Regions from separate parts of the Streptomyces sp. NPDC049954 genome, predicted to be linked through region 1. Evidence: predicted binding sites of a transcription regulator. Region 1 holds the regulator's gene; the other holds the start of a gene.

Region 1 (14,995 bases):
GGTCTCGGCGGCGAGCGTCTCGACGAGCCGCGCGGCGGGCAGCGTACGGGCCATCCGGTGGCCCTGCCCCGCCCACAGCGCCATGCCCTGCGCGTCCCCGGCGGTCGCGGCGGCCTTCCGCAGCCCCGAGGTCAGGTGGTGCACCTCGGGGTAGGCGGCGGGGGCCTGCGGTCCGTGCTCGCGCACGAAGCGGTTGACGAGTCCGCGCGCGGGCCGGCCGGAGAAGGCCCGGGTCAGTTCGGTGCGCACGAACAGCGGGTTGGTGAGCGCCGCCTTGTGCAGCGGCGAGGCCCCCGACTCGGGGCAGGGCAGGAAGGCGGTGCCGAGCTGCGCGGCCTGCGCCCCGGCGGCCAGCACCCCGGCGATCTGCGCGCCGCGCATGAGCCCGCCGGCCGCGACCAACGGCAGCGGCACGGTCTCCCTGACCTGGCTGACGAGCGCGAGCAGACCGATCCCGGCGCCGTCGCAGGCCGGGTCGTCGCGGTGCGTGCCCTGGTGGCCGCCCGCCTCGACGCCCTGGACGCACACGGCGTCGGCGCCCGCCCACTGGGCGGCCCGCGCCTCCTCGGGCGTCGTCACGGTGACGACGGTGACGGTGCCGACCCGCTGGAAGGCGTCGAGGACGTCGCGGGTGGGGCAGCCGAAGGTGAAGGACACGACGGGCACGGGGTCGGCGAGCAGGACCTCGACCTTGTCCTCGTACGCGTCGTCGAGAGCGCCCTCGGGGACGGGGCCGAGCGGCGCGGCGTAGCGGTCCGCCTCCTCGGCGAGGTGCCCTGCGTAGGCGGCCACGGCCTCCGGGTCCCCGGCGGGCTGCGGGAGGAACAGGTTCACGCCGAAGGGGCGCGAGGTGAGTTCCTTCGTCTCCTTGACCTGGTCGCGTACGTCGTCGGCGCCGCGGTACCCGGCGGCGAGGAACCCGAGGCCGCCGGCGCCGGACACCGCGGCGGCCAGCGCCGGGCAGGAGGCACCGCCCGCGAGGGGAGCCTGCACGATCGGGTGCCGCAGAAGCTCGGTCAGACTTGAGGACATGCCCGCATCGTCCCACGAGCCCGCCGGGCGCCGCCCGCCACCCGAGCCCTCGGGCGGCGGCCGGGAGGGAGCCGGACACGGCCGTGCGGCCCGCGCGAGAAGTTCACGCGGGCCGCACGGGTACGCCCTCGGCGGGCGGCAGCCTCAGGAACGGCCGTTGAACGCGTCCTTGAGCCGGGAGAACAGGCCCTGCTGTCCGGGCTGGAACTGCCCGAGGGGCCGCTCCTCGCCACGCAGCTCGGCGAGTTCGCGCAGCAGTCGCTCCTGCTCGGCGTCGAGCTTCCCGGGCGTCTGGACCTCGACGTGCACGATGAGGTCGCCGCGCCCGCCGCCGCGCAGGTGGGTCACGCCGCGGCCGTGCAGGGGCACGGACTGCCCGGACTGGGTGCCGGGCCGGATGTCGACGTCCTCGGTCCCGTCCAGTGTCTCCAGTGGCACCTTCGTGCCGAGCGCCGCCGCCGTCATCGGGATGGTGACGGTGCAGTGCAGGTCGTCCCCGCGCCGCTGGAAGACGGCGTGGGCCACCTCGTGGATCTCCACGTAGAGGTCACCGGCGGGGCCGCCGCCGGGGCCGACCTCGCCCTCCCCGGCGAGCTGGATGCGGGTGCCGTTGTCGACACCGGCCGGGATCTTCACGGTCAGGGTGCGCCGTGAGCGGATCCGTCCGTCGCCCGCGCACTCCGGGCAGGGCGTCGGCACGACGGTGCCGAAGCCCTGGCACTGCGGGCAGGGCCTGGAGGTCATGACCTGGCCCAGGAAGGACCGGGTGACCTGGGAGACCTCACCGCGACCGCGGCACATGTCGCAGGTCTGCGCCGAGGTGCCGGGGGCGGCGCCCTCGCCGTTGCAGGTGTTGCAGACGACGGCCGTGTCGACCTGGATGTCCTTGGTGGTGCCGAAGGCCGCCTCGTTGAGGTCGATCTCCAGCCGGATCATGGCGTCCTGGCCGCGCCGGGTCCGCGAGCGCGGTCCGCGCTGCGAGGAGGCGCCGAAGAACGCGTCCATGATGTCGGAGAAGTTCCCGAAGCCGCCCTGGCCGAAGCCGCCGGCCCCGCCACCGCCCGCCTGGGACAGCGGGTCCCCGCCGAGGTCGAAGACCTGCTTCTTCTGCGGGTCGGAGAGCACCTCGTAGGCGGCGTTGATCTCCTTGAACCGCTCCTGCGTCTTGGGGTCCGGGTTGACGTCGGGGTGAAGTTCCCGCGCCAGACGCCGGAACGCCTTCTTGATCTCGTCCTGGGAAGCGTCGCGGCGCACGCCGAGTACGGCGTAGTAGTCCGTGGCCACTTACGACTCCGCCAGGATCTGTCCGACGTAACGAGCCACTGCGCGTACCGCTCCCATCGTTCCGGGGTAGTCCATGCGGGTCGGTCCGACCACGCCGAGCTTGGCGACTGCCTCGCCGCCCGAACCGTAGCCGACCGAGACCACCGAGGTGGAGTTGAGCCCCTCGTAGGCGTTCTCATGACCGATCCGGACCGTCATGCCCGAGTCCTTGGCCTCGCCGAGCAGCCGCAGGAGCACGACTTGCTCCTCCAGCGCCTCCAGCACCGGCCTGATCATGAGGGGGAAGTCGTGCCCGAACCTGGTCAGGTTGGCCGTGCCGCCGATCATCAGCCGTTCTTCGGTCTCCTCGACGAGGGTCTCCAGCAAGGTGGAGAGCACGATCGAGACGGTCCCCCGGTCGTCCTGTTCGAAGGACTCGGGGAGATCCTGCACGAGCTGCGGGACGTCGGCGAACCAGCGTCCGGCGACCCGGCTGTTGAGCCGGGCCCGCAGATCGGCCACGGAGGTGTCACCGAACGGCGCCGGGCAGTCGACCATGCGCTGCTCGACCCGGCCGGTGTCGGTGATGAGCACGAGCATCAGCCGGGCCGGGGCCAGCGCCAGCAGCTCCACGTGACGCACCGTCGAGCGCGTCAGCGAGGGGTACTGCACGACGGCGACCTGCCGGGTGAGCTGCGCGAGCAGCCGCACCGTGCGGCCCACGACGTCGTCGAGGTCGACGGCGCCGTCCAGGAAGTTCTGAATGGCGCGCCGCTCGGGGGCGGTCATCGGCTTGATGTCGGCGAGCTGGTCGACGAACAGCCGGTAGCCCTTGTCGGTCGGGATACGGCCCGCGCTGGTGTGCGGCTGGGCGATGTACCCCTCCTCCTCCAGCGCGGCCATGTCGTTGCGCACCGTGGCCGGGGAGACCCCGAGCCGGTGCCGCTCGGTGAGCGCCTTGGAGCCCACCGGCTCCTCGGTCCCGACGTAGTCCTGGACGATGGCGCGCAGCACTTCGAGTCTGCGTTCACTGAGCACCGCGCACACCTCCCTGGTCGCCGGCCGGCGATCACCGGTCCGGGCTTGGCACTCGCCCTGTCTGAGTGCCAGCACTTCCCCGGCCAGTGTACGGCCGTGAGGTACGCCCCCGGCAAGGGCGGTGGCACGGCAGGTCGTGCGCCCCCGGCACGGCTGAGGAGGACAGGACGGGGCAGGGTAGGGCCGAAGACCACGAACGGACAGCCGCGGCTGTCACCAAGGGACGGGCCCGGAGCGCCGGTGGACGGTTTCGCCGGGCGCCCGGGCACGGGAGGCGGCGCACATGGAACGGGAGCGAGCGGTGACCGACGGCGGATGGGAGCGGCTCGCACCGGGGGTGGCCCGGCTGCGGCTGCCCGCGTGGGACTGCACCGTGGGCCTGGTCACGGCGGGCGGCACGGCCCTGCTGGTCGACGCGGGCGCGAGCGTGCGGGAGGGCGGCGCGGTGCGTGCCGGGGCGCAGTCCCTGCTCGGCGGCGGGCGCGTGACGCATCTCGCACTGACCCATCCGCACTTCGACCACGTGCTGGGCGCCGGGGCCTTCGCGGGGGTGACGACGTACGGGGCGGTCGGCGTCGAGGGGCTGCTCGGCTCCCCGCAGGGCCGTGCGGCGCTGTACGCGGACGCGGTGCGGCACGGGCTCGACGAGGACGAGGCGGCGCAGGCGGCGGACCTCGCGCGCGCCCCGGAGCACACGGTGTCGGGCGAGTTCACGCTCGGCCTGGACGGTGGCCGCCGGGTCCTGCTCGCCAACGTGGGCCCGGCGCACACCGGCCACGACCTGGTGGTCGTCGTACCGGGCGCCGGACCGGCCGCGCCCACCGTCGTGTTCTGCGGCGACCTGGTCGAGGAGTCGGGTCCCCCGCAGGCCGGACCGGACGCGGTCCCGGCCCGCTGGCCGGACGCCCTGGACCGGCTGCTGGACCTGGGCGGCGAGGACGCGCTGTACGTCCCGGGGCACGGAGCGGTGGTGGACGCGGCCTTCGTCCGGGCCCAGCGCGCCGAACTCGACGCGGCGCACGGCGTGTCGTGATCCCCCGAACGGCGGCATTTCCTATCGTCTGAGGAATGCGCGCGTACTCCTCCGACCTGACCCCGCCGTGGAAGAAGCAGCGGCCCGCTCCCGAGGTTCCCCTGGAGCGGGACCTCGTGGTGGAGGAGGTGACGACCGGCTTCTGCGGGGCGGTGCTGTCCTGGGAGAAGTCGGCGGAGGGCCTCGTCGTGACGCTGGAGGACCGCTTCGGCAAGCGACGGGTCTTCCCGCTGGCCCCGCGCGGCTTCCTGCTGGAGGGCCGTGCGGTGACGCTCGTGCGCCCGCGCTCCACCACACCGGCCGCGCCCTCCCGTACGGCCTCCGGATCGGTCGCGGTGCCCGGGGCGCGCGCCCGGGTGGCGCGGGCGGGCCGTATCTACGTCGAGGGCCGGCACGACGCGGAGCTGGTGGAACGGGTGTGGGGCGACGACCTGCGGATCGAGGGCGTGGTCGTGGAGTACCTGGAGGGGGTCGACGACCTGCCCTCGATCGTCGCCGAGTTCGCCCCGGGCCCCGACGCCCGCCTGGGCGTCCTGGTGGACCACCTCGTCCCGGGCTCGAAGGAGTCACGCATCGCCGCCGGGGTGACGAGCGCGCACGCCCTGGTCGTCGGCCACCCGTTCATCGACGTGTGGGAGGCGGTGAAGCCGTCCTCCCTCGGCATCGAGTCCTGGCCCCGCGTCCCCCGCGGCCAGGACTGGAAGACCGGCGTGTGCCGCGCCCTGGGCTGGCCGGAGAACACCGGGGCGGCCTGGCAGCACATCCTGTCCCACGTCCACACCTACAAGGACCTGGAACCGGCCCTGCTCGGCCGGGTGGAGGAGCTGATCGACTTCGTGACGGCACCGTAGCCGGATCCCGGCGGGAGCCGCCTGGCGGCACAGCACGGTGTTCACCGAGGCCGAACGGGCCGCGCCGGCGCTCGCCGAAGAGGGCGCCCGGCTCGGCGACCACGGCGTGTCTGACGAGACGTGGGCCCGGGTGCGCGAGCACTGCGACGACGACCAGGTCGGCGCGCTGGTCTGCCTGGTCTCCCTGATCAACACCGCGACGCGCGTGAACGTGATCGCGCACAACCCGGGGGCTCGTACGAGCCCGGCATGTTCGCCCGTACGTCGAGCTGACCCGCGCCTCGGACGCGCGCCCCTTCGAGCCCGTCCGGCGCTTGAGGACACCCCCAGATCGCACCAGCCCCATGAAGCCCGTCCGGCGCTTGAGGACCGAGCGAGGCCGCAGGCGAGCCTCAGTCCACCAGATCCCGCACCACCGCGTCCGCCAGCAGCCGCCCCCGCAGGGTGAGCACGGCCCGCCCCGCGCGATGCGCCGCCGGATCGAGCAGTCCCTCGGCCACGGCCCTCGACGCCGCCGCGAGCCCGTCCGGCCGCAGCAGCGACAGCGGGCAGCCCTCGCTCAGCCGCAGCTCCAGCAGGACGCGCTCCACCCGCCGGTCCTCCTCGCTCAGGATCTCCCGCCCGGCCCCCGGCGAGCGTCCCCCGGCCAGGGCCGCCGCGTAGGCGCCAGGATGCTTGACGTTCCACCACCGCACCCCGCCGACGTGGCTGTGCGCCCCCGGCCCGGCCCCCCACCAGTCGGCGCCGCGCCAGTACAGCTCGTTGTGCAGGCAGCGACCGGCCTCGGTCGTCGCCCAGTTGGAGACCTCGTACCAGGAGAAACCGGCGCGGCTGAGCGCCTCCTCGGCGATCAGGTAGCGGTCCGCGTGCTCGTCGTCGTCGGTCATCGGGATCTCACCGCGCCGGATGCGCCGCGCGAGCCCCGTTCCCTCCTCGACGATGAGCGCGTACGCCGAGACATGGTCGGGACCCGCGCCGATCGCCGCGTCCAGCGAGGCCCGCCAGTCCTCGTCGCTCTCGCCGGGGGTCCCGTAGATCAGGTCGAGGTTGACGTGCTCGAAACCGGCGGCGCGCGCCTCGGCCACACACGCCTCGGGCCGCCCCGGCGTGTGGTTGCGGTCGAGGATCTTCAGCACGTGCTGCTTCGCGCTCTGCATGCCGAAGGAGACGCGGTTGAACCCGCCCTCGCGCAGTTCGGCCAGGTACGCCGGGTCGACGGACTCGGGGTTGGCCTCGGTGGTCACCTCGGCGTCCTCGGCGAGCCCGAACTCCTCGCGTACGGCGCTCAGCATCCGGACGAGGTCGGCGGCGGCGAGCAGCGTGGGCGTACCGCCGCCGACGAACACCGTCCGCACCGGGCGCGGGTCCGCGCCGAGCACCTTGCGGGCCAGACGCACCTCGTCCACGAGGGTGTCCGCGTAGTTGTCGCGCGAGGCGAGCACCCCGCCGGAGCCGCGCAGCTCGGTGGCGGTGTACGTGTTGAAGTCGCAGTACCCGCAGCGGCTCGCGCAGTACGGGACGTGCAGGTAGAACCCGAGCGGGCGCTCCCCCGCGCCTTCGAGGGCGTACGGGGGCAGCTCCCCGGTCTCGGGCACGGGCTCGCCGTCAGGCAGTGCGGAAGGCATGGGGTCCATTGTCCCAGGCCCGCGAAGGTCACCGGGAGTGAGCTTCCGCGCGGAAGGGCCGGGGCCCGCGCGAGGCGCCCCGGCCCCGCCCGGCTACCCCTCCCAGGTCTCGGGACCGCCGCCGCGCCACTCGATGAGCCCGCTCGACTCGGCGACGGACTCGTCGGCGTCCTCCAGACCGGCCCGGCGCAGGAACTCGGCGAGGTCGCGAGTGCCGTGGGCCACACCCAGGTTCTCGCCGTCGGCCCGGACCCGCCTGCCTCCGTCCGGGGCGGGCGGGTCCACTGTCACGTGCGGTCCTGATCCGGCCATGCCCCGAGCATCGCGTGCCGGTCCGTCGTCCGCATCCCGGGCCGGCCGGTTCACGCCTCCCGCGCCCCGGCGTACATCTCGTCCAGCAGGTGGCCGTACTCGCGCTCCACGACGGGCCGCTTGAGCTTGAGGCTCGGGGTCAGCTCACCGTGCTCGATGTCGAGGTCGCGCGGCAGCAGCCGGAACTTCTTGATCGTCTCCCAGCGCTGGAGGCCGGCGTTGAGCTCCCGCACGTAGCCGTCGATCAGGGCCACGGTCTCCTCGGCCGCGACGATCTCGGCGTAGCTCCGGTCGCCCAGCCCGTTCTCCTTCGCCCAGTCCGTGAGGGCAGGCTCGTCGAGGGAGATGAGGGCGGTGCAGAAGTTCCGGTCGCCGCCGTGCACCAGGATGTTGGAGACGTACGGGCACACGGCCTTGAAGCGGCCCTCGACCTCGGCGGGCGCGATGTACTTGCCGCCGGAGGTCTTGATGATGTCCTTCTTGCGGTCGGTGATCCGCAGGTAGCCGTCGACGGAGAGTTCGCCGATGTCCCCGGTGTGGAACCAGCCGTCGCTCTCCAGGACCTCCGCGGTCTTCTCCGGCAGCCCGTGGTAGCCGGACATGACGCCGGGGCCGCGCAACAGGATCTCGCCGTCCTCGGCGATCCTGACCTCGGTGCCGGGCAGCGGCTTGCCGACGGTGCCGGTGCGGTACGCCTCCCCCGGGTTGACGAAGGAGGCGGCGCTCGTCTCCGTGAGTCCGTAGCCCTCCAGGATGTGCACGCCGGCCCCGGCGAAGAAGTAGCCGATCTCGGGGGCGAGCGCGGCGGAGCCGGAGACGGCGGCGCGCAGCCGGCCGCCGAAGGCCTCGCGGAGCTTGGAGTAGACGAGGGCGTCGGCGACCTTGTGCCGGGAGCGCAGCCCGTAGGGCACGTGCGCGGTGCCGGTGCGGCGGAAGTTGTCCTGCGAGACCTTGGCGTACTCGCGGGCCACGCCCGCGGCCCACTGGAAGATCCGGTACTTGGCGCTCCCGCCGGCCCGCGCCTTCGCGGCGACCCCGTTGTAGACCTTCTCGAAGATGCGCGGGACGGCCGCCATGTAGGTGGGCCGTACGACCGGCAGGTTCTCGATGATCTTGTCGACGCGGCCGTCGACGGCGGTGACGTGCCCGACCTCGATGTGCCCCGAGGTGAGCACCTTTCCGAAGACGTGGGCGAGCGGCAGCCACAGGTACTGGACGTCGTCCTGCCGCACCAGGCCGGTCGCGGCGATCGCCTTCGCCAGGTAGGACCAGCAGTCGTGCGGCAGCCGGACGCCCTTGGGGCGACCGGTGGTGCCGGAGGTGTAGATGAGGGTCGCGAGCTGGTCGGCGGTGATGGCGCCGACCCGGTCCCGGACCGCCTCGGGGTGGCTCGCGAGGTGTTCGGCGCCGTTCTTCTCCAGGTCGGCGAGGGTGAGCAGCCAGCCCTCCGGATCGGCCTCGTCCGCGTCGACGCCCTCCGTGTCGAGGACGACGACGTGCCGCAGCGCGGGCAGCTCGGCGCGCTTCTCCCGGGCCTTGGCGAGCTGCGCCGCGTCCTCCGCGATGAGCACCCGGCTGTCGGAGTCGGCCAGGATGAACGCCGACTCGCTCGTGTTCGTCGAGGGGTAGACGGTGGTCGTCGCGGCCCCCGCGCACATGATGCCGAGGTCGGCCAGGACCCATTCGACGCGGGTGGCGGAGGCGAGGGCCACCCGCTCCTCGGGCCGCACCCCGAGGGCGATCAGGCCGGCCGCGATCGCCTCGACCCGTTCGGCCGCCTGCGCCCAGCTCAGCGAGGCCCAGTCGTCGGGGCCGCTCCCGGAGGAGCTGGGGACCGGGTACCGGTACGCCTCCGCGTCCGGGGTCGCCGCGACCCGCTCCAGGAAGAGGTTCGCCACGGACGGCGGACGGTTCTCGATCTTGGTCTGTGTGTCGCTCACGACAACCTCCGGGCCCGCGCCTCTGCGTGCGACTGGTAACGATCGATCGTTGTTTAACTGGCGAGTAACTATCAGATGGTGATCAGAGTAGAGCCCGCGTGGCCTGCATGTAAGGGGTGACCTGAGCACAATTCCTCACACCCGCCCCACGGGCCCCACCAGCCTCTCGTCCACGGTGACCCGCCCCGGGGACGACGAAGGGCCCGCCACGCCGGAACGTGACGGGCCCGCGGTTCACCGGAGGTCATCGAAGGCCCGGCGGCCGGTCCTTGCTTCCCCTGCCGCCGCCGCTCCTCCGGTACCGACCGCTACTTCTCTCCGGTACTGGCCGCTACTTTTCTCCGGTATTGGCCGCTACTTCTTCTTGCCGCCGCTCTCGTCGCTGGAGAGCACCGCGATGAAGGCTTCCTGGGGCACCTCGACGGAGCCGACCATCTTCATGCGCTTCTTGCCCTCCTTCTGCTTCTCCAGCAGCTTCCGCTTACGGGAGATGTCACCGCCGTAGCACTTGGCGAGGACGTCCTTGCGGATGGCGCGGATGGTCTCGCGGGCGATGACCCGGGAGCCGATCGCGGCCTGGATGGGCACCTCGAAGGCCTGCCGGGGGATCAGCTCGCGCAGCTTGGCCACGAGCCGCACCCCGTACGCGTACGCCGCGTCCTTGTGCGTGATCGCGGAGAACGCGTCGACCTTGTCACCGTGCAGCAGGATGTCGACCTTGACGAGGCTGGAGGTCTGCTCGCCGGTGGGCTCGTAGTCCAGCGAGGCGTAGCCGCGCGTCTTGGACTTGAGCTGGTCGAAGAAGTCGAAGACGATCTCGGCGAGCGGCAGCGTGTACCGGATCTCCACGCGGTCCTCGGACAGGTAGTCCATGCCGAGCATGACGCCGCGCCGGTTCTGGCACAGCTCCATGATCGAGCCGATGAACTCGCTGGGCGCGAGGATCGTGGCCCGCACGACCGGCTCGAAGACCTGGTCGATCTTCCCCTCGGGGAACTCGCTCGGGTTGGTGACCGTGGTCTCGCTGCGGTCCTCCATCACGACGCGGTAGACGACGTTGGGCGCCGTCGCGATCAGGTCGAGGCCGAACTCGCGCTCCAGCCGCTCGCGGATCACGTCGAGGTGCAGCAGGCCGAGGAAGCCGACGCGGAAGCCGAAGCCGAGAGCCGCCGAGGTCTCCGGCTCGTAGACCAGCGCCGCGTCGTTGAGCTGGAGCTTGTCCAGCGCGTCGCGCAGCTCCGGGTAGTCGGAGCCGTCGAGCGGGTAGAGGCCCGAGAACACCATCGGCTTCGGGTCCTTGTAGCCGCCGAGGGCCTCGGTGGCCCCCTTGGACAGCGTGGTGATCGTGTCACCGACCTTGGACTGGCGCACGTCCTTGACGCCGGTGATGAGGTAGCCCACCTCACCGACCCCGAGGCCGTCGGCGGGCAGCATCTCCGGGGAGTTGGTGCCGATCTCCAGCAGCTCGTGCGTCGCGTTGGTCGACATCATCCTGATGCGCTCGCGCTTGTTGAGCTGGCCGTCGATGACCCTGACGTAGGTGACCACGCCCCGGTACGAGTCGTAGACCGAGTCGAAGATCATCGCGCGGGCGGGCGCGTCCGCCACCCCGACCGGGGCGGGGATCGAGGCGACGACCTTGTCCAGCAGCTCCTCGACGCCCACGCCCGTCTTGGCGGAGACCCGCAGCACGTCCGAGGGGTCGCAGCCGATGAGGTTGGCCAGCTCCTCGGAGAACTTCTCGGGCTGCGCGGCCGGCAGGTCGATCTTGTTGAGCACCGGGATGATCGTGAGGTCGTTCTCCATCGCCAGGTACAGGTTGGCGAGGGTCTGCGCCTCGATGCCCTGGGCCGCGTCGACCAGCAGGACCGTGCCCTCGCAGGCCGCGAGGGAGCGGGAGACCTCGTAGGTGAAGTCCACGTGGCCCGGGGTGTCGATCATGTTGAGGATGTGCGTGCTGCCCAGGTCGGGGCCCGTGCGCGGGGCCCAGGGCAGACGCACGGCCTGCGATTTGATCGTGATCCCGCGCTCACGCTCGATGTCCATGCGGTCGAGGTACTGGGCGCGCATCTGCCGCTGCTCCACCACCCCGGTCAGCTGGAGCATCCGGTCGGCGAGCGTGGACTTGCCGTGGTCGATGTGCGCGATGATGCAGAAGTTGCGGATCAGCGCCGGGTCGGTACGGCTCGGCTCCGGCACATTGATGGGGGTCGCGGGCACGCAGGGTCCTGATTCTTGAGACGGCCGGCGGGATGTCGGCAGCCGGCTCTGGCTCGGGCTGGGTCGGTCGGATCGATACGCAGGCTCCATCGTCCCACGAGCGACGGACAGCGACGGGTTTGGGCCGCTCATGAAGGGGCTGCTAGCCTGGTCCACTGTGTGTCTCACAGCCCTCTCGGCTTCGAGGCGCACGACGGTGAGACTCCCCCTCCGCTCCTTCGGCGGTCGGCCGTGCTCGCCGGGCACCACTCTCCGCACCATTCATCTGTACCTGTAGCTGAAAAGGTTCTTCGTGGCGAACATCAAGTCCCAGATCAAGCGGAACAAGACGAACGAGAAGGCCCGCCTTCGCAACAAGTCCGTCAAGTCCTCGCTCAAGACCGCGGTCCGCAAGGCCCGCGAGGCCGCTGCCGCGGGTGACGTCGAGAAGGCGAACGAGCTGACGCGTGTCGCCACGCGCAAGCTCGACAAGGCCGCCTCCGCCGGTGTCATCCACAAGAACCAGGCCGCCAACAAGAAGTCGGCGCTCGCGGCGAAGGTCGCCGGCCTCCAGGGCTGAGCCCCTTCACCCGGCCACGGTCCCCGGACCGCGCGGCCGGAAGGTCCCGTCTTGTTCCTCTCTGACCTGACTACGACCTGACTGACACAACCGCCGGCGTTCAGGACTCAGCGGGCCCTCTCTACCGCTCCTGACCCGGCACCCCGGCCTCCACGCGCGACCTGCGTTCGCCACGCGGGCGTGGAGCCACCCGAGCAGCACCCAGCAGCACCTGTCCAAGGCCGCCGCCTCCCCACGGGAGGCGGCGGCCTTCGGCTTTGCCTGGGGCTCCGCCCGGGAGGCGTGGGGGCCTGGGGGCTCCGCCCAGGTGGGGCGCGGGGGCTGGGGGCTTGCTCGGGAGCGGGAAGCTTCGGCTTCGCCCGGGGGTGTGGGCGTGGGAGCTGGGGGCTTGCTCGGGAGCGGGAAGCTTCGGCTTCGCCCGGGGGCGGGGGAGCTACCGGTTCGCTCGGGAGCCCGGGGCCTTCGGCCTCGCCCGGGGCGTGGGAGCTGGGGGCCTGCTCCGGGGGCCCGGGGCCTTCGGGCCCACCCGGAGGCGCGGAAACTGCGGGCCTACTCGGGAGCGTGGGAGCTTCAGCTTTCCCGGAGGCCGTGGGATCTTTTGCCGGGATTACGGGAACGGCGGGACGCGGGAACGCCGGAGCACCGGGACGCCGGAGCACCGGGACGCGGGACGCGGGACGAAGGGGGCTACCGGGGCTACAGGGGCTACCGGCGTGCCGAACCCATCCGGGCCGCGCGGGCGATGGTGACGACCGCTTTTTCGAGGGCGTACTCCGGGTCGTCGCCCCCGCCCTTCACGCCCGCGTCGGCCTCGGCGACCGCACGGAGCGCGAGCGCCACGCCGTCCGGCCCCCAGCCGCGCATCTGCTGCCGTACACGGTCGATCTTCCAGGGCGGCATCCCCAGCTCCCGTGCGAGGTCGGCGGGGCGTCCGCCGCGCGCCGAGGAGAGCTTGCCGATCGCCCGGACGCCCTGTGCGAGCGCACTCGTGATCAGGACGGGCGCGACCCCGGTGGACAGCGACCACCGCAGCGCCTCCAGGGCCTCCGCGGCCCGGCCCTCCACGGCCCGGTCCGCGACGGTGAAGCTCGACGCCTCGGCCCGCCCGGTGTAGTACCGCCCGACCACCGCCTCGTCAATGGTGCCCTCGACGTCGGCGACCAACTGGGTGACCGCGCTCGCCAGCTCGCGCAGATCGCTGCCGATGGCGTCCACCAGAGCCTGACAGGCCTCGGGGGTCGCGGAACGGCCCGTGGCCCGGAACTCGGCGCGTACGAAGGCGAGCCGGTCGGCCGGCTTCGTCATCTTGGGGCAGGCCACCTCACGCGCCCCCGCCTTGCGCGCGGCGTCCAGCAGCCCCTTGCCCTTGGCGCCCCCCGCGTGCAGCAGGACGAGCGAGATCTCCTCCACGGGCGCGGCGATGTAGGCCTTGACGTCCTTGACCGAATCGGCCGCGAGGTCCTGCGCGTTGCGGACCACCAGGACCTTGCGCTCGGCGAAGAGCGAGGGACTGGTCAGCTCGGCCAGGGAGCCGGGCTGCACCTGGTCGGAGGCGAGATCGCGTACGTCGGTGTCGGCGTCGGCGGCGCGGGCCGCGGCCACCACCTGCTGCACGACACGGTCGAGCAGCAACTCCTCCTGGCCCACGGCGAGCGTGAGCGGGGCGAGCGGATCGTCGAGTGCGGGTTTCCTGGGCATCGCCGTCCAGCATCCCACGCCCCTACGACACCCCTGCGGGGAGCGGCACTCCGGAGAGGCCGCTCCCCGCAAGGACCGCGTACAAGGGCCGCGACGGTCAAGCCTCGCAGAGGGGCCCTACGTCCAGGCGCTGCCGAAAGGCCGAAAACCCGGCCCCAGGGCACTCGTGGTGGGAGGGGAGGGGGACGCTCAGGGGAGAGGGAGGGGACGGCGGGGAGCCGACGGGGAACGCGTTCCGCTCCCCGCCTCTCAGGGTTCCTCGCGCCACCCGTCCCACTCGGCAGCGAACGCGTCCAGTTCCCCGCCGTCCAGACGACCCTCCGGATCGGCGAGCACGAGCAGCCACTGCGCGTCCTCGGCGTCGTCCTCCCCGGCGAGCGCGTCCCGGACCAGCTCCGGCTCCCGCATGACGGCGAACCGCCTGCCCAGCTCCTCCAGCGCCTCCTCCGCCGCGTCACGGTCGGGGAACACCAGGACATGTCTCACGTCACTCACCCCTCGATTCTCCCGTATCGGAGACGCGGCACAGCGACGCGAGGACGGCAGGCTCCGGGCACGGCGACAGACGACGATCTCAGCCCTTGGGGACGATCTGGATGTCGAGGTCAATGGTGATGCTCGGCCCCACGACCGCGATGCCGCGCGCGAGCATCGTCTGCCAGCTGATGGTGTAGTCGTCCCGGTGCAGTTCCGTGGTGGCCCGGCACGCGGCCCGCGTCTCGCCCTCCATGCCGTTGCCGACCCCGAGGTAGTCGACGTCCAGCGTCACGGTCCGGGTCACACCGTGCAGCGAGAGCGCCCCGGTGGCCGCCCACCGAGCGCCTCCGCGGTGCACGAAGCGGTCGCTGTAGAACTCCAGCGTCGGATACTGCACCACGTCCAGGAAGTCCGCCGAGCGCAGGTGGTCGTCCCGCATCCGCACGTTCGTGTCGATGGACGCGGCGTCGATCACGACGTGCATCGCCGTGTCCTCCATGCGCTCGGCGATCCGCACGGCCCCGGCGAAGGTGTTGAACCGGCCGTGCACCCGGGCGAGCCCGATGTGCCGCGCGGTGAACGCGATCGAGGAGTGGCTGGGCTCGACGTCCCAGTCCCCGGGGGACGGCAACGGCGGCGGGGCGGCGACCTGGAGCGTGACCTCGCCGAGCACCGCACCCGTCTCCGCGGTCACCACGGCGTCCGTGCGGTAGGGGGTGTAGCCGTCGGCCGACACCGCGAGCCGGTACTCACCCGGCGGCACGGTCACCATGAAGGAACCGAACGGGTCGGCGCCGGACTTGACGACGACACGGCCCCGCGCGTCGGTGACGGTGAACTCCGCCGAGGTCAGCGGACCGCTCACCGGGTCCACGGCCCGGCAACTGATGACCCCGGCCCCGGCCGGAGGTTCGAGTCCCGCGAGGGGCCCGTTGCGCCGCGCGTTG
Region 2 (14,995 bases), on a different contig from region 1:
GGGCGAGATGGTGCTCATGGCGTCGATACGGCCCTTGACGAGGGCGGCCGTCATGTCGGACAGCGGCATTTCGAGGATCTTGACGCGGTCGCTGTCGGCCCCGGCCTTGTCGAGCGCGGCGCGCAGCGCGACCTCTCCGCCGCCCTTGAGCTGGCCGACGGCCACGGTGCGCCCGTTGAGGTCGGCGGGCCGGTGGACGGGCCCGTTCTTCATGACGAGGAGTCCCCCGCTGTCGTCCTCGGGCCGGGGCGCGGCCTTGCTGATCCCGCCGATCACGTGGACCGGCAGCCCCTTCGCGTAGGCGGAGACGACCCCGGCGGTCTCGCAGAGCGCGAACTGGTCGGTCCCGTTGATGAGGTTGGTGAGCAGGCCGCCGGCGCTCGTCGCGTCGGCCCGCGCGTCGATGCCCTCGTCCCGGAACCAGCCCTTGTCCACGGCGAGGGTGAAGGCGACCGCGTCGACGACCGGGATGTGCCCGACGTGGACGACGGCGAGCCCGTCGTGCCGGCTCAGTTCCCGCGAGGGCCCGCAGCCCACGAGGGCGGTGAGGGCCAGCGCGCTCAGCGCGGCGGCGAGGGCGCGGCGGCGCGTCCGGTGCGGCGACGGGTGCGGCGGGGTGCGGGGCGCGGTGTCCATCCGGTGGTCCTTCCGGTCGTCGTCCAGCGCGTCCTTCCGGGTCCCCGGGAAGTCCGGGCGGTGAGAAGGGGGCGGTACGAGGAAGTCGGGAGGGAAGTTCCGACAGACAGAGCGTGCTGTCCCGGCCAGGCGGGCGGCAATGACCAGAACTCGGGATTCCGGACGGCTGCTTCCGTACGGCCGTGGGTCCCCCGCGTGAACCGGCCGTGTCGCCCGTGTGTCCTGGCCGAAAGGGCGGTGACCTGCTACGGAAGCGACGTACGAGGGTGTCCGGGGGCTCGCGGGGGCCGGGAACGGGTGCGCACGCGGCTGTGTCCACCCCTCGTCCCCTCACAGGAACTGGTCATTTTTCGGGGTGCCGGCGGGCTTCGCGCGGGGGACGGCCGGGACGCGGGCGCAGGAGATGGCCCCGCCCGTCCCGGGGTCACTCCTCCAGGAGGCCGGAGCGGATGGCGTGGGCGGTGGCCTCGGCGCGGCTGGAGACGCCGATCTTGCGGTAGAGGTTGCTGATGTGGCGGCCGACCGTCTCGATGCTGATGAACAGTTCGGAGGCGATGGCCCGGCTCGTCGCGCCGGAGGCGATGAGCCGCAGCACCTGCGCCTCGCGCCCGGTCAGCCCGTCGGGGTGGCGCCTGCGGCGTTCCCTGCGGGGGCCGGGCGCGCGTTTCGCGGAGAGCAGGGGCGGCACCTCGGCGAGGACGTCGCCCACGGTGAGTTCGGCCCCTTCGGCGCACAGCTGCTCGAAGACGGGGCGGGACAGGCTCCACTCGATACTGCTCAGGTCGATCGCGCGGGCCGGGAACTCGACCCAGTCGTCCAGGGTGAGCCGGGAGCGCACGGCCCGGGACAGCCCCACGAGCCGTGCGGCGTACGGGGTTTCGCCGAGGTCGTCGAGGCAGGCGGCGAGCCCTTCCAGGCACCACACGTAGCGCGGCCTGGCCCCGATCCGCTCCACGAGCCGCAGGCTCTCGACGTGGTGGCCGCCGGCCAGCGCCGCCTCTCCCCTGGTGAGCCGGACGTCGGCCAGCAGGTTGAGGAAGACCGAGGCGTTCCAGTCGTCACCGCCCCGCTGCGCGAGCCCGAGCCCCTCACTGAGCAGGGCGACGGCCTGCACGTCGTGGCCCTCCTCATGGAGCATCCGCCCCAGTTGCTGGTAGGGGACGTGGGTCCAGGTGCTCTCGCCGAGGTCCCGGAATCCGCGTACGGCCTCGTCCAGCGCGGTCCTGGCGAGGGTGCGGTGGGCCTCGGTGGCGGCGGCGGAGGCCCCGAGCAGGCTGCGGGCGCGCGCTGCCCACCAGTGGTCCCCGGCCGCGTCGAGGACGTCGATGGCCTCCCGGTACAGGGGTTCGGCGCGGTCGAAGCCGTGGGCCTCGAACACGGCGGCGCCCAGGTCGACCAGGGTCCGGGCGCGGGTGGTCGTCTCCCCGGCGGCCGCCCAGTCGTCGGCGCACTCCTGGAGCGCGGTCAGCGCGTGGGCGTAGGAACTGGCCGCGCCGGTGAGCACGGCGTGCGCCTCGCGGGCCCGCAGCCGGGCGGTGCCCTCTCCGGCGACGGGCAGCGCGAGCACCTCGCCGAGCAGGGCGATGCCCTCGCGCAGCCGGCCCCGGGCGAGCCAGTGGCCGCGCAGGGCGGCGGCCAGGTCGAGGGCGCGGGGGTCGGCGGTGTCGATGAGGAAACGGAGCGCGGCCCGCACGTCGGGCAGTTCCTCCTCGACGCGGCGGGTCCAGGTCTCGGCCGCCGCGCCGTGCTCCTCGTGCCCGTCCAGGACCCGCTCGCCGAAGTGGCGGGCGTGCGCGCCGCGCAGCGCCTCGGCGGCCTGCGGTCCGGCGTCCTCGCGCAGCAGCCGGCGCGCGTACTCGCGGACGACGCCGGGCATGCGGAAGCTGATGCCGGCGCTGCCGTCGGCGGACGGGACGGGCTCCAGCAGTCCGTGGGCGACGAGTTCGCTGACGCCGTCCCACAGCGTCTCGTCCGCCTCCTCCTCCGCCTTCTCCTCCGCGTGTGCGCCGAGGACGTGTTCGACGGCGGGGTAGGCGAAGCGTCCCTCGAAGACGCCGAGGCGGCCGAGGAGCCGCCGGGCGTCCGCCGAGAGGGCGGTCACGGTGTCGTCCAGGACCCGGCCGAGGCTGCGGTGCCGTCCGGGCAGGTCGACGGGGCCCTTCATGCTGAGGGACCAGCCCTCGCGCAGCCGGGCGAGCAGCGCCTCGGCGGGCAGGGCGGCGAGTTGCCGGGCCGCGATGACCAGCGCGAGCGGATGCCCTTCGAGCTGCCGGCAGATCGCGGTGACCGTCTGCTCGTGCGCGTCGAGCCCGTCCTCGTAGGCGACCCGGCGGGCGTGGCGCAGGAAGAGTTCGCGGGCGGCGGCCCCGTCCGCGACGTCGAGCGGACGCACCCGGTACAGGTGCTCGTGGGTGAGCCCGCCGGCCGCGCGGCTCGTGGCGAGCACCGTGAGCCGGGGGTGCCCGGCGAGGAGCGTGCCGAGGGCCGGCGCGAGCGGCAGCACGGCCTCCAGGTTCTCGGCGAGCAGCACGGGAGCCGAGTCGTCCGCGACCGCGGGGAGCGCGTCGGCGAGCAGCGCGAGCGCCGCCTCGGGCCCGGCGGCGCCCGCAAGTTCCACGACCGCGACGTCCGTCCCGGCCTCGCTCAGCGCGACGCGCACCTGCCGCGCCAGCCGGCTCTTGCCGACCCCGCCGAGCCCGACGAGCGTGAGCAGCCGCACCTCGGGCTCGCCCAGCAGCCGCACCACCGAGTCGACGTCACCCCGACTCCCACCAGGTCCGTTCACAGGCCCCCCGTCACCAGAGGCCCCAAGACTCCGAGCCCACCCCCGCGCCCGTCAAGATCGAGTGACCTTCCTCACCCCACCTGACCAGCCCGACAGCAACACCCGGGGACAAGGCCCCCTCACTCCTGAAGCCCAAGACCGAAGGCGCACCCCATCAAGCCCGTCCGGCGCTTGAGGACACCCCTCCCCGAAGCCAGGCCCGAAGGCGCACCCAACCAAGCCCGTCCGGCGCTTGAGGACACCCCTCCCCGAAGCCCCGGCCCGAAGGCGCACCCCATCAAGCCCGTCCGGCGCTTGAGGACATCTTTTCCCAGCCCGTCCGGCGCTTGAGGACACGGCCGAAGGCCGAACCCCCGGCGACGGCAAACAGAACGAGGCCCGGCCTCCCCAGAGGGGAAGACCGGACCTCGCGACCCAAGCGGAGCGGATCAGTGGGAGTGACCGTGCGAGTGACCGCCGGCCTCCGCCTCCTCCTCCGCCGGCTTCTCGACGACCAGGGTCTCGGTCGTCAGAAGCAGGGAGGCGATGGACGCGGCGTTCTCCAGCGCGGAGCGCGTGACCTTGACCGGGTCGATGACACCGGCCTTGACCAGGTCCCCGTACTCGCCGGTCGCGGCGTTGAAGCCCTCGCCCTTGTTCAGCTCGGCGACCTTGGAGGTGATGACGTAACCCTCCAGGCCGGCGTTCTCGGCGATCCAGCGCAGCGGCTCGACGGCGGCGCGGCGGACGACGGCGACACCGGTGGCCTCGTCGCCCTCCTTGCCGAGGGAGCCCTCAAGGACCTTGACGGCGTGGACGAGCGCGGAGCCACCACCGGAGACGATGCCCTCCTCGACCGCGGCGCGGGTCGCGGAGATGGCGTCCTCCAGACGGTGCTTCTTCTCCTTCAGCTCGACCTCGGTGGCCGCACCGACACGGATCACGCAGACGCCGCCGGCGAGCTTCGCGAGGCGCTCCTGGAGCTTCTCGCGGTCCCAGTCGGAGTCGGTGGACTCGATCTCGGCCTTGATCTGGGCGACGCGGCCCGTGATCTCGGACTGCTCGCCACCACCGTCGACGATGGTGGTGTCGTCCTTGGTGACGGTGACGCGGCGGGCGGTGCCCAGCACGTCCAGACCGGCCTGGTCGAGCTTGAGGCCGACCTCCTCGGCGATGACGGTCGCACCGGTGAGGGTGGCCATGTCGCCGAGCATCGCCTTGCGGCGGTCGCCGAAGCCGGGCGCCTTGACGGCGACGGCGTTGAAGGTGCCGCGGATCTTGTTGACGACCAGGGTCGACAGGGCTTCGCCCTCGACGTCCTCGGCGATGATCAGCAGCGGCTTGGAGGCACCGGCCTGGATGACCTTCTCCAGCAGCGGCAGCAGGTCCTGGATCGAACCGATCTTGCCCTGGTGGATGAGGATGTACGGGTCGTCGAGGACGGCCTCCATACGCTCCTGGTCGGTCACCATGTACGGGGACAGGTAGCCCTTGTCGAAGGCCATGCCCTCGGTGAAGTCGAGGTCCAGACCGAAGGTGTTGGACTCCTCGACGGTGATGACACCGTCCTTGCCGACCTTGTCCATCGCCTCGGCGATGAGCTCGCCGACCTGCTTGTCCTGGGCGGACAGCGCGGCCACGGCGGCGATGTCGGACTTCTCCTCGATCGGCCGCGCGGTGGCGAGCAGGTCCTCGGAGACGGCCTTGACGGCGGCGTCGATGCCCTTCTTGAGGAGGGCGGGGGAGGCGCCGGCGGCGACGTTGCGCAGGCCCTCGCGGACGAGCGCCTGGGCCAGGACGGTCGCGGTGGTGGTGCCGTCACCCGCGATGTCGTTGGTCTTGGTCGCCACCTCCTTGACGAGCTGGGCGCCGAGGTTCTCGTACGGGTCCTCGACCTCGACCTCACGGGCGATGGTCACACCGTCGTTGGTGATGGTGGGGGCGCCGAACTTCTTGTCGATGACGACGTTGCGGCCCTTGGGACCGATCGTCACCTTCACGGTGTCGGCAAGCTTGTTGACGCCACGCTCAAGGGCGCGACGGGCGTCCTCGTCGAACTTCAGGATCTTCGCCATGGGAGCGGTTCAGCCCTCTCGGAAAACTGGATCTGAAAACGAGTCGCGCCCCCGGCCCCGGCTTCAAGTGAATCGGGGGCCGGGGGCGCAGCTCATAGCAAAGCTGGGTGAATCCGGGTGGATTACTTCTCGATGATCGCGAGCACGTCGCGAGCCGAGAGGACGAGGTACTCCTCGCCGTTGTACTTCACCTCGGTGCCGCCGTACTTGCTGTAGAGCACGACGTCGCCGGTCTTGACGTCGAGCGGCAGGCGCTCGCCGTTCTCGAAGCGGCCCGGGCCCACAGCGAGGACGACGCCCTCCTGGGGCTTCTCCTTCGCGGTGTCCGGGATGACCAGGCCAGAGGCCGTGGTCTGCTCGGCGTCGAGCGGCTGGACCACAATGCGGTCCTCAAGCGGCTTGATGGCAACCTTGGAGCTGGCGGTCGTCACGATCCGACCTCCCCCTTCGGAGATCTCGCGGGGTCAATGGGGTGGCGACCAGGTGGTCCGTCGTCGCGGGTGCCGGACTGCCCGTCGCTGTTTGGCACTCTCCGGTGGGGAGTGCCAGGGCCGAGACTATGACTGCGATTAGCACTCGGTCAAGCGGAGTGCCAGACGAGTCCCGACGGGCAGGCCGGCGAGCGGCCCGCGGCGGACCGGCGAAGGGCCCGCCACGGGCCGGTTACGGGGCGACAGAGGGCCGGTGCCGGGGCCGCGGAGGACCGGCGGACGGCCTCAGCGGTCAGACGTAGTCCTCCAGCCTGGCCACCGCGTAACCCTTCTCGGTGACGGTTCGCAGGAACGTGCGCAGGGCGTCCGGCATGGTGCCCTTCCACTGCGCGCGGCCCTGGAAGTGCGTCAGCACGATGTCGCCCGGGTGCAGGTCCTGGTCGGCCTCGCGGTACTCCCAGCGGCCGGGGAAGACCTCCGCGTTCCACAGCGGCACGGCGCGCACCCCGCAGGACTTGGCGGTGACGAGGGTGTCGCGGTTGTAGTCGCCGTAGGGCGGCCGGAACAGTTCGGGCCGCTTTCCGTACTGGCGGCCCAGGATGTCCTGCATCCCGCAGATCTCCTCGCGCTGCTCCTCGTGCGAGAGCGCGGGCAGGTAGCGGTGGTGCAGGGTGTGGTTGTTGATCGCGACGCCCTTGTCCCGCGCCTTGCGGAAGTAGCCGTAGTCGTCGCTGACGAGGTAGTCGCTCAGGAACGCCGAGTACGGGATGTGCAGGTCCTCCAGCATCCGCAGCGTCTCGGGGTCCTTGTTGTCGCCGTCGTCGATGGTCAGGAACACGACGCGGTCGGTGGTCGGCACCGTCGTGAAGACCGGGGGCAGGGCGTCGTCCTCCTGGCCGCGCACCTCGAAGCCGGTCCGGGTCGGGGGCAGCACCTTGTCGGCGGGCGGGGGCGGGGCGATCATCGGCGGCTGCTTGAGGCCCCAGCGACGGGAGGCCGCGACCAGGGCCTTGCGTTCGCGGGCGACGCGGGCCCGCTCGGCGATGGCCCGCTCGGCGGCGGCCTTCGCCGCCTCCCGGTCGAGTTCCAGCGCGCCCTTCGGGGCCGCGGCGGCCGGTCCGGGCGCGCCCTGGGCCCCGGCACTCGCCCGCGGGGACGGGCTCGCCCCCTCGCTCGCGTCCTGCGCCCCGGTCGCGCAGCCCGAGGCGGCGAGGAGGGCGGCGAGCAGGAGCGGCAGCCGACGCCGTGCGGACGCGCCACCCCATGGGGTCTTTCTGTCTTTTTGTCGTACTAATCTCATGGGGCCGCATCCTGCTACGGCTGTCGCGCGGCGCGGGCGCGCCACGATTGCGCAACAGCCGGGCGGAGGACGCGCTTCCACCGCACGGCCGTACGAGCCTGGTCCCATGAGTGACGTCTCGTCCCCGCGCCCCGCGCCTCAGCCGGCCCCGCCCTCCGCGTGGGCCCAGGTGGCGCTGGCCGTGATCCTCGGCCTGGTGGAGCTGGCGGTGGTGGCCTGGGCGTTCTTCGCGGACGGTCTGAGCGGCTGGGCCGCGTCCGGCTCCCCGGACCCGCCGGACCACAGCACGCTGCGGTACACGGTGCTGGGCGTGGGCGGCTTCGGCGCGCTGCTCACCGCGCTGTTCTGGTGGGGCCGGGAGCGGGTGGCCGCCGTGCTCCAGGGCCTCCTGGCCCTCGTCCTGCTGCTGGTCGCGGCGCTCAGCTGGGCGCAGGGCCCCGGGAAGGCTCCTTCGCGGGCCCCGGCCCCGAACTACCGCGGTACGTACGGGCAGTGCTTCAGCGGCGGCGACAGCGACGAGTGCCCCGGCGGCTGAGCGGAGGACGGTGGACGGGCCGGGCTTCGCGTCCCGCGTACAGGACCGGGGAGACGGCACCGGAGAATGGGCGGGTGGACCTCGAAGACTTCCGTGCCCTGCGTACCCCCGAGGGCGCCGCCCTGCTCGACGAGCTGCGCGGGCTGCGCCCCGCCGAGGAGCTGCCGACGGCCACGCGGCTGCGCCGTACGCATCCGGCGCCGCTCGTGTCCGCCGCGATCGGCCAGGCGCGGCTGCGGGACCGGGCGGCGGCGAAGTTCGGGGCGGCGGACGCGGGACGCATGTTCTTCACGCCGGGCGGCGTGGAGCAGGCGACCCGGGCCCCGGTCGCCGCCCACCGCGCGCGCCGGTTCGCGCGGCTCGGGGTGTGGCGGCTCGCCGACCTGTGCTGCGGGATCGGCGGGGACGCGCTCGCGCTGGCCCGCGAGGGGATCGCCGTACTGGCCGTGGACCGCGATCCGCTGACCGCCGAGGTCGCGCGCGCCAACGCCGAGGCGCTGGGCCTCGCGGACCTCGTCACCGTCGAGTGCGCGGAGGTCGCCGAGATCGCCCTGTCCGGGTACGACGCGGTGTTCGTGGACCCGGCGCGGCGCGGCGGCCGGGGCCGGATCTTCGACCCCGAGGCGTACTCGCCGCCCCTGTCCTGGGCGGTCGGCGCGGCGCGCGGGGCGCCGGTCGCCGCGCTCAAGGTCGCCCCGGGCGTCCCGCACGAGGCGATCCCGCCGGACGCCTCGGCGGAGTGGGTCTCGGACGGCGGCGACCTCAAGGAGGCCGTGCTCTGGTTCGGTACGGGACCGGGCGGGGAGCCGGGGACAGGGCCGGGCGGGGAGCCGGGGCCGGGCGCGGCGACCGCGACGCTCCTGCCGGGCGCCCACCGCCTCACCGGGCGGGGACTGCCGAACCCGCCGGTGCGGGAGGTCGGCCGCTACCTGTACGAGCCGGACGCGGCCGTGATCCGCGCGCATCTGGTCGCGGAGGTGGCCGAGGAACTGGACGGCGCGCTGATCGACGAGACGATCGCCTTCGTCACCTCGGACCGCCTGCGCCCGACCCCGTACGCCCGCCCGTACGAGATCACCGACACCCTGCCGTTCGGCGTGAAGCGGCTGAAGGCCCTGCTGCGGGAGCGGGAGGTCGGCACGCTCACCGTGAAGAAGCGCGGCTCGGCGATGGAGCCGGAGGAACTGCGCAAGCAGGTGAAACCGAAGGGCCCGAACGCGGCGACCGTCTTCCTGACCAGGGCGGCGGGCGCTCCGGTGATGCTGGTGGGGCGGCCGGCGGGGTGAGGGGGCGGGCGGACCGCCCTGCGATCGGCTCAGTCGACGATCTCCTTGAGCTCCTCGCTCCGCAGGGTGAACCCGACCGGGTCGGGGAGGTCGATGGGCGTGCCGAACGGTCGGGACGTGACGCTACGGTAGCTGCCGCCCTCGGGATCGGTGTGCACGGTGAAGCTGTCCGCGCTCCGGTCGATCAGGAGGTAGACGGGGATGTGGGCCGCCGCGTAGCCGGCCGCCTTGTCCACGTGGTCGCGTTGCCGGGTGTCCCGGTCGTGGGACGTCACCTCGACCGTCATCAGCACCCCCTCCGGGTTGGCCCACTCCCCCGCCGTGAGGAAGTGTCGCCGCGGCGCGAGCACCCCGTCCGGCCTCGCGCGGCCACTGCGGTACCTCTCCACTTTCAGCCCGCGCTCGGGATAGAGCCGGAGATCCGGCCGAAACTGAAGACACTGCTCCAGGAGCCACATGACGATCTCGTCGTGACAGCCGTCCGGCACGGGCTTGACCTCGATCTTTCCGTTCAGATACTCCAGTCGCACGGTCTCGGGCGCCGTGCCGGCGATCTGCTCGAACTCCTCGAGCGTCATCTCCGGCCGGGCTGGGGTGTCCGGGGTCATGGCCTCGCCTCCTCCCCTCCATCCTGCCCGGGTTCCCGGAGGCACGCCGTGAACGAGGACCATGTGCGGCACCCTTTCGAACTTCACCGGGATCAGAAGACCCCCGAACCGTGCCCCCACCATGCCTGACTCCGTCACGGAGCGTGGCGGAAAAGACGATCATCCCCCCGAACGAGTGAGCCTGAAGAAGGGCAGCGGCGACCGCGACAGCGGATCTCCGTCCCAGCCGCACCGGCTCCGCACCGCGCCCGCACATGCGGTGAGGCCGCGTCAGAGTCCGTTCAGCGGGCGTCCCCCGCGACGGCCGCTCGCGCCTGGTCGAGCAGCGCGCCGATGCCCGAGGCCGCCTCCCGCGCCCCGTCCGCCGTTCCGTGCGCGGCGCGTTGCTCCAGCCGCCTCAGCCGGGCCGCGAGGGCGGGATGGCGCTGAAGGCGCACGTAGACGGACCAGTGCGCGGTGAAGCGGCGCAGCGCTGCCGGGTCCGTCTTCGCCCGGGCCCGGGCGGACGCCTCGTCCAGCTCGCGGGTGAAGGACGGGAGGGCGGTGGGCGCGATACGCGCGACGGTCTCGCCCAGAGCGGCGACCGTGGCCCGCCGGCTGCGGGACGGACGGCGGCCCCCAGGCGGGCTCAGGCCCCCTCTTCCCCCTCCTCCACCCCCACCGACTCGAACCGCCACCGGTGCACCGCCCGGGTCGTCAACTCTTCAGGGGGCTCCGGCAGTTCGGGGAAGGCGGTGTCCTGGGGGCCCGGCCACCACGTGAGGACGAGGACGCGGTCCTGCGGGGCGCGGAAGGTCTCGCGGCGCAGGGGGCGCCGCGGCAGCGGCTGGGCGCGGGCCCAGTCGAGGAGTTCCGGTCCGCGTCCCCCGGCCGCGCGCGCCTCCCACATGCAGGTCGTCACCGTGGACGGCTCGGCGGACGTCACCGGTACAGGTTCTCCTTCGCCAGCTCGTGCACGTGGTCGTGGGAGTGGCCCCCGTGGCCGTGGTCGTGCCCGTGCCCGTGCGGGCCCTCCGTGTCGGACTCGCCCCGGTCGTGCCCGGGGACGTGCGGTTCGGTCACCGGGAGGGAGGAGTCGGCGGACAGTTCCCAGTCGGAGGCGGCGCGGTTGCGGGCGACCATCTCGGCGCCGAGCGCGGCGACCATCGCGCCGTTGTCGGTGCACAGCTTGGGGCGCGGTACGCGCAGCCGGATACCGGCCCGCTCGCAGCGTTCCTCGGCGAGCGCGCGCAGCCGGGAGTTGGCCGCCACGCCGCCGCCGATCATGAGGTGGTCGACGCCCTCGTCCTTGCAGGCCCGGACGGCCTTGCGGGTCAGGACGTCCACGACGGCCTCCTGGAAGGACGCGGAGACGTCCCGCACCGGCACGTCCTCGCCCGCGTTGCGCTTCGCCTCGATCCAGCGCGCCACGGCCGTCTTGAGCCCCGAGAACGAGAAGTCGTACGGCGCGTCGCGCGGCCCGGTGAGCCCGCGCGGGAAGGCGATGGCGTCCGGGTCGCCCTCGCGCGCGTACCGGTCGATGACGGGGCCGCCGGGGAAGCCGAGGTGCAGTACCCGGGCGATCTTGTCGAAGGCCTCGCCGGCCGCGTCGTCGATGGTCTGGCCCAGCGGCCGGACGTCGGAGGTGATGTCGGCGGACAGCAGCAGCGAGGAGTGCCCGCCACTCACCAGCAGCGCCATCGTCGGCTCCGGCAGCGGTCCGTGTTCGAGCTGGTCGACGCAGATGTGCGAGGCGAGGTGGTTGACGCCGTAGAGCGGCTTGCCGAGCGCGTAGGCGTACGCCTTGGCCGCGGAGACGCCGACGAGCAGCGCGCCCGCGAGTCCGGGCCCGGCGGTCACGGAGATCCCGTCGAGGTCGCTCGCGGCGACACCGGCCTCCTTGAGCGCCCGCCGGATCGTGGGGACCATGGCCTCCAGGTGGGCGCGGGAGGCGACCTCGGGCACGACGCCGCCGAAACGGGCGTGCTCCTCGACGCTGGAGGCGACGGCGTCGGCCAGCAGGGTCGTGCCGCGCACGATGCCGACGCCGGTCTCGTCGCAGGAGGTCTCGATACCGAGGACGAGCGGTTCGTCAGCCATGGCCTGGAGTGTCGCTTTCTTGTGCTGGGTCTGTCGTCGGGCCAGTCTCCCGGCCGGGTTCTTCGGTGTGTTCGGCGACGGCCGCGGGCCCGGGCGCCGCCCCGGTCTCCCCCGCCCGGTCGAAGGCGCGCGCGCTGCCCGGGTCGGTGAGCCGCATGACGAGCGCGTCGACGTTGCCCGGCTGGTAGTAGCCGCGCCGGAAGCCGATCGCCTCGAAGCCGAAGCGCTCGTACAGCTTCTGGGCCCGTTCGTTGTCGACCCGGACCTCCAGCATGACCTCGGCGCACTCGAAGGCGGTCGCGCTGCGCAGCAGGTCGGTCAGCAGCCGGGAGCCGAGTCCCGCGCCCCAGGCCGCGCGGGCCACCGCGATCGTCTGGACGTCGGCGAGGTCCCCGGAGGCGGCGAGCCCGCCGTAGCCGAGGAGCTGCCCCTCGGGGCCGGTCGCGACGACGTAGTGCCGGGTGGCGCCGGTGCCCCGGGCGTGCGCGAGTTCGGACCAGAACATGCCGCGCGACCACGCGTCGTCGGGGAAGAGTTCACGTTCGAGGGCGAGGACGGCGTCGATGTCCCACCAGCGCATCTCCCGCAGCTCCGCCTCGGGGACGGGAGCGGGCGGGGCGGCGGGGCCGGTCGGTGCGGGTGTCACTGCGGGGTGACCACCTTGTAGTTCTTGGGGACCTGCGCGTCGGGGCGGCGCAGGTACAGCGGCCGGGGCGCGGGCAGTTCCTCGCCGGCGGCGATCCGTGTCGCGGCGAGCGCGGCGAGCGCGGCGGCCGAGGCGTGCTCGGGGGCGCGCGCGTCGGGGAAGGTGTCCGGGTAGAGCAGCGCGCCCGCGCCGGCCGCCGGGAGCCCGGCGACCTGTGCGGCGATGTCGGCGGGCCGGTCCACGGCCGGTTCGGTCACGGGCGTACGGGCGTCCGCGTAGCGCCGCCAGTACACCTCCTTGCGCCGCGCGTCGGTGGCCACGACGAAGGGCCCCTCGACGGGGTCCTCGCCGAGGCCGGCGGCGTACGCGAGGCCGTCGAGGGTGCACAGGCCGTGCACCGGGACGCCGAGCGCGAAGCCGAGGACGTCGGCCGTGGCGAGGCCGACCCGCAGCCCCGTGTAGGGCCCGGGGCCGGTACCGACGACGAGGCCGGTCAGGTCGGGGAGGCGGACCCCGGCGTCCTTCAGGACCCGGTCGACGGCGGGCAGCAGCAGTTCCCCGTGGCGGCGGGCGTCGACCTGGGCGTTTGAGGCGAGGGTCCGCTCCCCGTCGTGCAGGGCGACGGTGACGGCGGGTGTGGCGGTATCCAGAGCGAGCAAGAGCACGCAAACAGCCTACGGCGCTCATGCCCCCGGCACGTCCTGACCGCCGTACGCGCCCACCGGGAGGCCGCCGGGAGGAGGGGCGTGCGCGCGGCTGCTAACGTCACCAGTCGACTCGGCGCCCCGTCGGACCCGGAACCCGGAACCCGGCCCCGGAGACTCGGACCGGAATTCCGGACCCGGGCCCCGCAGGCGGCGCGCGGACCACGCACAGGAGGCGGCACAGTGGCAGGCAGAAGCTCCGCGACGGTGGCCGGGCTGACCGTGGCCGCCCTGGCCGGGATCGGCTTCCTGGCCTTCCAGGCGTCCGCGAGCGCCCCCGACCACCTCACCCCCTCGCACCACAGCAGCGCGTCCCCCTCGCCGTCGTCCTCGGCCCCGCAGAAGGACAAGGGCGGGGCGGGCAGGCACGGGGCGCAGTCCGCGTCCGCCGTGCCCGCGAACTCAGGGACCGGCCGCCGCGTGGTCTACGCGCTCGACGCGCGCCGCGTGTGGCTGGTCGGCGAGGACGGCAAGGCGCAGCGCACCTACGAGGTCACGCCGAGCACGGTCAGCCCGTCCCCCGGCGCCTACGCGGTGACGACGCGGACGGAGACGACGCCCGGTTCGGACGGCATCGCCGTCGTGCACGTCGTCCGGTTCACCCTGGTCGACGGGGTCACGATCGGTTTCAGCGCGGCCCAGGACGGCTCGACGCCCGCGCCGGACCCGCAGTCGCGTACGGGCGGTGTCCGCGAGTCCCTGAAGGACGCCGAGGCGATGTGGCAGTTCGCGCCGACGGGCACGAAGGTCGTCGTCGTCCCGTAGCAGCCGTAACGGCCGTAGCAGCCGTAACGGCCGCGACAGCCGTCCGGACCGGCGCGCGAACCGGACCAGCGAACCGGGACACGCGGGGCGGGGCGAGCCTTACGCCGCTTCGGAGCGCCGTTCCCGTTCGTCCCCCGCGCCCTCGTCCGCACCGTGTCCGCGCGTGTTTTCCTCCGTGCTGCGGGGTGCCGCCGGTGGGGTGGAGACCGCGTTCGCGGCGGCGCAGGAGGCCAGGAGGGTGCTCATCGAGGGGGCCGCGTGCGGCTGGGCGGCCCGCGGGCCTCGGTCGGGGCGTTCGGCCACGGGCATGACTGCCTCCAGTGATCCAGGCGTGGTTAGGTAGACCTAACCAGGTCTCGTGCTCCATGTGACCACGTCGCGGGTCCGCGACGCAACATCATGCCGACACCTTGTCGGAAAACCCGCCACCGGCGCCACTCGGCCGGAAACCCGCCGCCCGCGCCACCCGCCACCGCCCCCGCTCCGGACCTTCCGGGCTCAGGCCGGTTCCTCCCCCTCGGCCAGCCCCTCGCCCAGCGCGGTGAGCGCCGCGACCGTGGCCGGGTCCTGCCAGCGCGGGCCGTACGCGGTGACGGTCACGGTGCGCGTCTCGTCCTGCTCGTCCGGCGTCCCGGCCCCGGTGGCCTCCCCGGCCTGTCCGACGGCGCGGTCGACGCGGAGCTGGAGGCGGTTCTCCGTCAGCCCCTCGACGACGCCCTCACCCCATTCGACGACGACGACCGAGTCCGCGAGGGACACGTCGAGGTCGAGGTCCTCCATGTCGTCGAGGCCGCCGCCGAGCCGGTAGGCGTCGACGTGCACGAGGGCGGGCCCCGCGCCGAGCGGGGGGTGGACGCGGGCGATGACGAAGGTCGGCGAGGTCACCGCCCCGCGCACGCCGAGGGCCTCCCCGAGCCCCCGGGTCAGCGTGGTCTTGCCCGCGCCCAGCTCGCCGCTGAGCATGACGAGGTCCCCGGGGCGCAGGACGGCGGCGAGGCGCCCGCCGAGGCGTGTCGTGGCCGCCGGGCCGGCCACCGCGAAGGACGGGACGGCGAGCGCGGTGGGCGGCTCGGCGGGCGGGGCGGTGGGCTCAGGAGTCTGGTGGTGCGCTGCTTCCATGGGAGTTCACGGTAGCGGCTGCGCGGGCCCCGCCTGCCGCGCGTACC

What was found. The regulator HrcA, encoded in region 1, represses chaperone genes, less so after heat shock. The targets are predictions, from matches to a motif close to TTNGCACTCNGNNNNNCNGAGTGCNAA.
Region 2: groES (co-chaperone GroES) is a predicted target of HrcA. The motif match lies at 6,045-6,071, and genes of this name have one in related genera.

Annotation. Positions count from the first base shown of each region.
Region 1 is NZ_JBFALS010000003.1:376,831-391,825, reverse strand. Features, by position in the region: gene AB0J21_RS08155 (nitronate monooxygenase) at 1-1,032, opposite strand, end outside; gene dnaJ (molecular chaperone DnaJ) at 1,177-2,316, opposite strand; gene hrcA (heat-inducible transcriptional repressor HrcA) at 2,317-3,333, opposite strand; gene AB0J21_RS08140 (MBL fold metallo-hydrolase) at 3,617-4,366, shown strand; gene AB0J21_RS08135 (DUF3097 domain-containing protein) at 4,402-5,217, shown strand; partial or broken gene AB0J21_RS08130 (carboxymuconolactone decarboxylase family protein) at 5,234-5,490, shown strand; gene hemW (radical SAM family heme chaperone HemW) at 5,610-6,851, opposite strand; gene AB0J21_RS08120 (hypothetical protein) at 6,936-7,154, opposite strand; gene AB0J21_RS08115 (long-chain fatty acid--CoA ligase) at 7,205-9,094, opposite strand; gene lepA (translation elongation factor 4) at 9,449-11,314, opposite strand; gene rpsT (30S ribosomal protein S20) at 11,607-11,873, shown strand; gene holA (DNA polymerase III subunit delta) at 12,579-13,571, opposite strand; gene AB0J21_RS08095 (hypothetical protein) at 13,821-14,066, opposite strand; gene AB0J21_RS08090 (YceI family protein) at 14,146-14,995, opposite strand, start outside.
Region 2 is NZ_JBFALS010000007.1:378,456-393,450, reverse strand. Features, by position in the region: gene AB0J21_RS18865 (ABC transporter substrate-binding protein) at 1-636, opposite strand, end outside; gene AB0J21_RS18860 (LuxR C-terminal-related transcriptional regulator) at 1,061-3,421, opposite strand; gene groL (chaperonin GroEL) at 3,850-5,475, opposite strand; gene groES (co-chaperone GroES) at 5,598-5,906, opposite strand; gene AB0J21_RS18845 (polysaccharide deacetylase family protein) at 6,199-7,206, opposite strand; gene AB0J21_RS18840 (DUF6234 family protein) at 7,313-7,741, shown strand; gene AB0J21_RS18835 (SAM-dependent methyltransferase) at 7,816-9,027, shown strand; gene AB0J21_RS18830 (Uma2 family endonuclease) at 9,057-9,635, opposite strand; gene AB0J21_RS18825 (hypothetical protein) at 9,917-10,312, opposite strand; gene AB0J21_RS18820 (hypothetical protein) at 10,264-10,524, opposite strand; gene tsaD (tRNA (adenosine(37)-N6)-threonylcarbamoyltransferase complex transferase subunit TsaD) at 10,557-11,714, opposite strand; gene rimI (ribosomal protein S18-alanine N-acetyltransferase) at 11,707-12,294, opposite strand; gene tsaB (tRNA (adenosine(37)-N6)-threonylcarbamoyltransferase complex dimerization subunit type 1 TsaB) at 12,357-13,025, opposite strand; gene AB0J21_RS18800 (L,D-transpeptidase) at 13,248-13,829, shown strand; gene AB0J21_RS18795 (hypothetical protein) at 13,929-14,138, opposite strand; gene tsaE (tRNA (adenosine(37)-N6)-threonylcarbamoyltransferase complex ATPase subunit type 1 TsaE) at 14,328-14,948, opposite strand; gene AB0J21_RS18785 (alpha/beta hydrolase) at 14,920-14,995, opposite strand, start outside.